Regions from separate parts of the Pseudomonas sp. BN414 genome, predicted to be linked through region 1. Evidence: riboswitches for the same ligand, from Rfam matches in the RefSeq annotation. Region 1 holds a riboswitch; the other holds the start of a gene.
What was found. Region 1 has a riboswitch for cobalamin ahead of cobW (cobalamin biosynthesis protein CobW). Riboswitches for the same ligand answer to the same signal wherever they lie in the genome.

Region 1 (3,400 bases):
TTCCGGATCGCCGGGGCCGGCGCCGATGAAGTAGACGGTCATGACCGTTAGGCCTCCAGATGAACACAGGCCAGCGCGCAAGTGGCGCTGGCGCTGCGACGTTTGTCGATCAACAGGGTGGCGCGAGTACCGAAGAGGGCCTCTGCCTGGGCCAGCGCGGCGGCCTCGGCCACTCCTGCGCTGCCGACGGCCTCGCGAACCTGCTCGGATGGCTGGCTCAGGCGAGACTCAAAGGCGGCGAGAATATCCAACGGAACGCCGTGCAGCGGCAATTTCAGTTGCTCGGCCAGGGCGATCAGCCCCGGCTCCACGGTCTTCGCCTCGTTGCTGGCCAGGGCAACCAGCTCATCAAGCGAGACGTCGGCCTCGGCAAGGCATTGCAGCAACAGGGCCCGCAACTCATCCGCCGCGCAGCCACGTCGGCAACCCAGTCCGGCAACCAGTTTCATGGGACGCATCATCGTAGGAGCGAGCTTGCTCGCGAACCGGGAGTTCCTTCGCGAGCAAGCTCGCTCCTACAGGCAGTCATGCTTGGGAGTGACGCTGGTACAGCCAGGCTGCGGCCCAGCCGAGCACCATCCAGAACGCGGCATTGGTGATCAGCGAAGCCACGATGAACTCGTGCCCCAGCGCTTCCGGCGCCAGGCTGGAGTGCACTTCGGGTTGTGGCGCGCCAATTACATGCGGAATCACCAGAACGACGATGCCGACCACACGCAGCGCCCAGTGATGGCCAAAGGCGATCAGGGCGAGACCCGCGGCAGTGGAGGCAGCGGTGCCGATCCACCAGGTCTGGCGGTGCGCCAGGTCGGCGGCTGCGGTACCGGGCAGTTCCGGTGGCAGGCCGAGTGACGGTGCGAGGGCAAAGGTGGCGAAACCGCCCAGGCCCCAGAGCAGGCCCTGCCAGGAACGGCTCGGGCCGCGCAAGCTGAACAGCCCGGCGAGGATCAGAGCGAAGCCAACGGCCACCACCAGGTTGCTGCCACCGGTGGACAGGGTCCGCTGCCAGCCATCTTCCGGGGCCCAGGCCTCGTCACTGTGTTCATGGGTGTGCGCGACAGCCACGCCGCCATGCTCATGGTCGTGCTCCACCTGTGCGGCAGGTTCGGCGCTTTCGTAGGTTTCCGCCTGGAGAATCAGCGGGGTTACCCAAAGGCTCTGCAGCAGGGTCAGCACCAGGGCGGCGATCAGGCCGGCGAAACCGGCGGTCTGGGCGATGCGCTTGATCATCCGGAAATCACTCAATGGCAGGGGAAAGCGGCACTGTGGCGGGTGTCGTGCGCGGCGTTGTGCACGGCTTCGACATGCGAGAAACCGGCGAAATACACCAGGGACAGGCCGACCAGGATAGTGCCAATAGCCAATACGAGGCGCTGGGCCAGGGTCGAGGAGGAAGCGGCGGAATGGGACAGGGTGCGGCTGGACATGGAGGTTCCCTCTGCATTGATAACGATACCGGCAGAGGAACGCGCGCGAGGGAAGCGGGCGCAGGCGCACCCAGATTTCCGGCTTGCGCCCGCCCACCGCGGGTTGCCAAAACGTGATCAGGCCGGTCTCCGGGCTCGCGACGCCTGCCAGGGGCAGGATGGGCATGCCTTCCCATGCCGTGTCGGCACAGTGGCGTACTTAACCCTACGATCGCTTACCGTTGCGGGGGCAGCGTCGGACTAGTCCTAAAAAGGACGCACCGACTTCCCGTTTCACCTCGCGTACGGCGACGCGAGGCACCTGAAAAAACCGTGCTAGGACATCACGAGTCCGATCAAGCGTCAACTGTCACGATTGACCGCCTCCCGCCTGCTGCGTAGCCTTCGCCCTTTCGAGGTTCTCCGGTCGATGCGCCGGAGCTAAGAGGGAACGTGGTCAAGGCCACGGCTGCCCCCGCAACTGTGAACAGCTGATGTCTTATCCACAGCCACTGCCCCACCCGGGGCGGGAAGGCGGAAAGACGGCGCGCCGCGCCAGGCTGTGAGCCAGGAGACCTGCCTCGACGAAATTTCAGACAACCGGGCGGGGTGATCCGGTGGCGAATTCGTTGCGCGGGGCGAGTCCCGCTGCGTTCGTCATGCCCGCCGACCGACCACGCAGAGGCGCGCATGAAAACCCTGGCCAAGCTCCCCGTCACCATCGTTACCGGCTTTCTCGGCGCCGGTAAGACCACCCTCCTGCGCCACATGCTGGACAACGCGGAAGGTCGCCGTATCGCGGTGATCGTCAACGAGTTCGGCGAGCTGGGCATCGACGGCGAAATCCTCAAGCAGTGCTCAATCGGATGCACCGAGGAAGAGGCCGTGGGCCGCGTCTTCGAGTTGGCCAACGGCTGCCTCTGCTGCACCGTGCAGGAAGAATTCTTCCCGGTGATGCGTGAGCTGGTGGCCCGTCGTGGTGACCTCGACCAGATCCTCATCGAAACCTCCGGCCTGGCGCTGCCCAAGCCGCTGGTCCAGGCCTTCCAGTGGCCGGAAATCCGCAATGCCTGCACCGTCGACGCCGTGATCACCGTGGTCGACAGTCCAGCCGTGGCCGCCGGCACCTTCGCCGCGCACCCCGAGCAGGTAGACGAGCAGCGCAAGCAGGACCCGAACCTCGACCACGAATCCCCCCTGCATGAGCTGTTCGAAGACCAGCTCGCCAGCGCCGACCTGGTGGTGCTGAACAAGGCCGACCTGCTCAGCCCGGAAGCCCTCGCCGCAGTACGCGCCGAAGTGGCCGAGGAACTGCCGCCGGCAGTGAAGATCGTCGAAGCCAGCTCCGGCAAAATCCCGCTCGATGTCCTGTTGGGGCTGAACGCCGAGGCCGAATTGCACATCGACAGCCGCCCCACTCACCACGACCACGAAGGTCATGAAGACCACGACCACGACCACGACGAGTTCGACTCCTTCCATGTCGACCTTCCGGAAGTCGAAGAAGCCGCGCTGATCGCCGCCCTCGGCCAGCTTGTGGAGCGCCATGCCGTCCTGCGAATCAAAGGTTTCGCCGCCATCCCCGGCAAACCCATGCGCCTGCTGGTCCAGGGCGTCGGCAAGCGCTTCGACAAGCACTTCGACCGTAAATGGCTGACCGACGAACCCCGTGGCACCCGCCTGGTGGTGATCGGTCAGGAGCTGGACCAGGCGGTGATCGTCAACGAACTGCGTACGGAGCTGGCATGAAACGCGTTCAACTCCCCTCTCCCTCCGGGAGAGGGGCCGGGGGTGAGGGCAACCTCCGCGCGCTGGGACTTCCCCTCACCCCAACCCTCTCCCAAAGGGAGAGGGGGTAAGAGCCATGCACCTCCTCCGCACCCAGCCCGGCGGCTTCGTCCCCGACGACGGCATCGCCCACCTGGCCCAGACGCCCGCCGAACTAGTGATCCTCTGCAGCGGCGATTCGCATCTGGCGCTACTGGCCGAAGCCG
Region 2 (3,400 bases), on a different contig from region 1:
CATTGATGGACCAGCGACCCCAATCATGCTGACCGGCAAGGCCGGCCTCGAAGCTTTCCGAGGTTTCCGCGTCCAGGTCGGGATTGCCGTAGCCGGGGTAGTAAAGCTCGTTGAAGCTGGGCGCCTTGAAGGCGGTGCCGTAGCTCAGGCTGAAGCGCACCGCGTCGGTCAGCGCGTAGCCCCAGGCGGCATTGCCGGTGTCGTGGGTACCGAATTGTTCGTTGTCGTCACGACGCAGGCTGAGCTGCCAGTCCTGGCGACCGTACTCGCCCAGGTACTGGGCGAACCAGCCCTTGTTCAGGCGCGAGTCCTTGTCGAAGGCGGTGGAACTGCTGATCCGGTCGCGCTGCCAGTCGTAGCCCAGGGTCAGCACGTGCCCCTCGGCCAGGGTCAGGTCGTTGAGCCAGGAAGCACTGTCGCGCTTGGAATTGAAACGCGCGTCGAAGACGCCGTCGGTTTCGCTGGTGGTCTTGTCTTCGCTACGCCCCGCCTGCAGGGTCACGTCCCAGATTTCCGCAGGGCTGAAACGCGCGCGGCCGCCCAGCAACTCCTGGCGGTTGTCGGCATTGGCGTTGTGCCCGCCGAGGGGGTGGAAATAGCCGAACTGGTCGATATCGTCGTAGTCGTTGTGGGCCTTTGCGCGCATCAACGTGCCATCGAGTTCCAGGCCGTTCTCGAAGCGATAGCCCGCGCGCAAGCTGCCGGAAAGATTGCGGTAGCCGTCCGCATCGGGCTCGTAGTAGTCGCTGCCCTGCCGGCGTGAATTGATGCCGTCGGTGTCCTGGCTGCTGACGCCGAGGTTGTACCAGCCCTTGTCGTCACCACCTGAAACGCCGGCGCTGCCTTCATAGCTGTCATGGGTGCCGTAACCAGCGGAGAACCAGGGCTTGGCACCACCCTTTCCGCCCTTGCGGGTGAATATCTGAATGACGCCGCCGATGGCTTCCGAGCCATAGAGGCTGGAGCGCGGGCCGCGAACCACTTCGATGCGTTCGATCAGCTCAACCGGCAGGTCCTGGAAGGCCGTGATGCCGGCGCTCACCGAACCCACCTTGATGCCATCGATCAACACCAGGACGTGGTCGGACTCGCTGCCGCGCAGGAAAACGGTGGTGTTCTTGCCCGGTCCACCGTTGTTGCTGAGGGTCACCCCCGGCACTTTCTGCAGAAGCTCAGGCACCGAGCGCGCCTGGCTGCGTTCGATCTCTTCGCGGTCAATGACCGTGCTGGCGGCCAGGCTGGCCCGCACCGGCCGCTCGCTACGGGTCGCGGTGACCACCTGCTCGTCCAGCGTCAGGGGCGCTGCGACCAGCAAGGGAGAAATAGAGGAACTGCCGAGCAGCGCAAGCGCCGCCGGCCTGATGAAAGGCTTGCGAATCAAGATAGGGATCTCCGTCGTGCCACCCGCGCGACATCTATAAAGGGAACTGCATGCGGATGACTCCGATGCCCTGTTTGCGACAGGCCGGTCTCCGGGCTTGCGAGTGGAGCCGAAGCTCCCGTGCCGCGCCTTCCCATGCCTGGGGCACAGTGGCCGATTGCGGCGTTCTACTCGCCTACCGTTGCGGGGGCAGCGCCGGATTCTTCGAAGGAATGTACCGGCTTCCCTGTTTCACCCCTTTAGCACAAGCCAAGGGGCACCTGAGGCAGCGGCGAAGGTTAGAGGGTGCGCGGGGTAGCGTCAAATCGGATGGCGGCGTTCCCAGCGAATCGAACTCCTAGGGTGGAAGTCGCTTTTCACTTCCACCAGCGGTGTTGCCGGCGAGCGCTGGTGGTGGATCGGTAAAGCGTGATCCACGCTACGTTGTCCCCTTCATTCGCGCTTGACATCACCCGCAAGGGCGGGACGCGCAGCGTGTAGGGTGGAAGTCACTGTTCACGTCCACTTGCTCCGCTACCCCATGACATCGATGGTGGAGCGGCAATGCGTGATTCACCCGCTATGCCACCATCGCCGACGACCTGACCCGCCCCAACGCGGCCACCAACTCATCCACCTGTTCCGAACTGAACAGGCCATCCGGCCCGGCGGGAGTCAGGTCGGTAAAGGGGGACTCGTACAACCGGCTGGCCTCCATCACGCCAAACTCCGTCAGGTGCTGGATCACCAGATTGGCAAACTCCAGTTGGTTGCCGCTCAGGGTCCTGCCGCCGATGAAGCCAGACAAGGCTTCGACCGCAGCTTCCCGGTCCAGCCCCACCAGCGAGCGCACGAACAGCCCCAGACCATGGGCCTGCTCCTTGGCGCGGTGGATTTCGCCGGCACCGCCACCGCTCTCCACCAGCATCTGCTCCAGGGCCTCCAGGTCCATCGCCGTCAGCGGCTGATTACGCCGCAGCTTGCGCAAGGACAAATGATCCTCATGGGCACGCAGAAACGCGCGGGCCTTCTCACGGAAGCGCTCGAAGCTGGCCGGGGTGGTCATCGACGGCATGACCGTCTCGCTGATATCCCCCAGCTCATCCTCGAAGTTGCTGTACACCACCGTCCCCTTGCGCTTCTCCAGCAGCTTGATCAGAGCGCGCAGCTTGCGCCGGGCCTGCTCCAGCATTGAGACAGTGACGTCCTGCCACCACTCCTCGCCGGCTACCGCTTCGATCAATAACACCTGCTCGGCGATGGCCGGAATGCTGGTCTGCTCCAGCAACGCTCCGGCAATCTCTCGGACCTTTTCACTCAGACGGGCAAAGCCCGGCTCGGCATTCAGCACGCAGAACTGAAGGCGCAACAACAACAGGTCGAAGCGCTTGGCCTCCTCATCCTCGTCCGGCAGTGTGCTGGGAAGTCCGGAAATGTGCTCACTCAAGTCGCGCAGACTGGCGTCATCCAGGGCTTGCCAGGCATCCATCCGGGCGAAGCGCTCCACCCAACGGCGCTTCGGGCGCACCAGGAAGTTATCCAGCGACATGCCCGCTACCCGCTCCTGCAACATCGCGGCAGTGTCCTCACGCAGTTGCTCATTGCTGAACACCGCCGAGTAACCGCCATGGGGTTCGCGCACATCGCCCCCGGCACGCTGACGATCCAGAGCAGAGAGCAGCTCCAGGCGCGTCTTGAACAAACGCTGGCCCAGCGGTTCGGTCAACGAGCCCTCCGTGGGCTCGGGGTTCTGGCTGAAGAACTCCAGGTTCTGGCAGAAATCGAAGATGTAGAAATCCTGCTTGTGGTTCTCCGGTTCCGCTCCCGGCCCGTAGAGGTTCTTGCACAGCCGGGTGCCGCGCCCGACCATCTGCCAGAACTTGGCTTTGGAGCGCACCAGCTTGAAAAACACCAGGTTGACCACTTCCGGCACGTCGATGCCGGTATCGAGCATGTCCACGGAAATGGCGATATGCGGTGACTTTTCCTTCGTGGAAAAGTCATCGATCAGCGACTGCGCGTACTCCGTCTTGTAGGTGA

Region 2: another riboswitch for cobalamin. It lies ahead of btuB (TonB-dependent vitamin B12 receptor); the one in region 1 lies ahead of cobW (cobalamin biosynthesis protein CobW).

Annotation. Positions count from the first base shown of each region.
Region 1 covers NZ_SSOL01000070.1:94,868-98,267, forward strand. The annotation lists gene cobM (precorrin-4 C(11)-methyltransferase) at 1-42, opposite strand, end outside; gene E8E95_RS17740 (cobalamin biosynthesis protein) at 48-449, opposite strand; gene E8E95_RS17745 (CbtA family protein) at 526-1,230, opposite strand; gene E8E95_RS17750 (CbtB-domain containing protein) at 1,242-1,427, opposite strand; cobalamin riboswitch at 1,530-1,747, opposite strand; cobalamin riboswitch at 1,806-2,005, shown strand; gene cobW (cobalamin biosynthesis protein CobW) at 2,097-3,155, shown strand; gene cobN (cobaltochelatase subunit CobN) at 3,271-3,400, shown strand, end outside.
Region 2 covers NZ_SSOL01000025.1:5,650-9,049, reverse strand. The annotation lists gene btuB (TonB-dependent vitamin B12 receptor) at 1-1,378, opposite strand, end outside; cobalamin riboswitch at 1,446-1,660, opposite strand; gene E8E95_RS02475 (DEAD/DEAH box helicase family protein) at 1,941-3,400, opposite strand, start outside.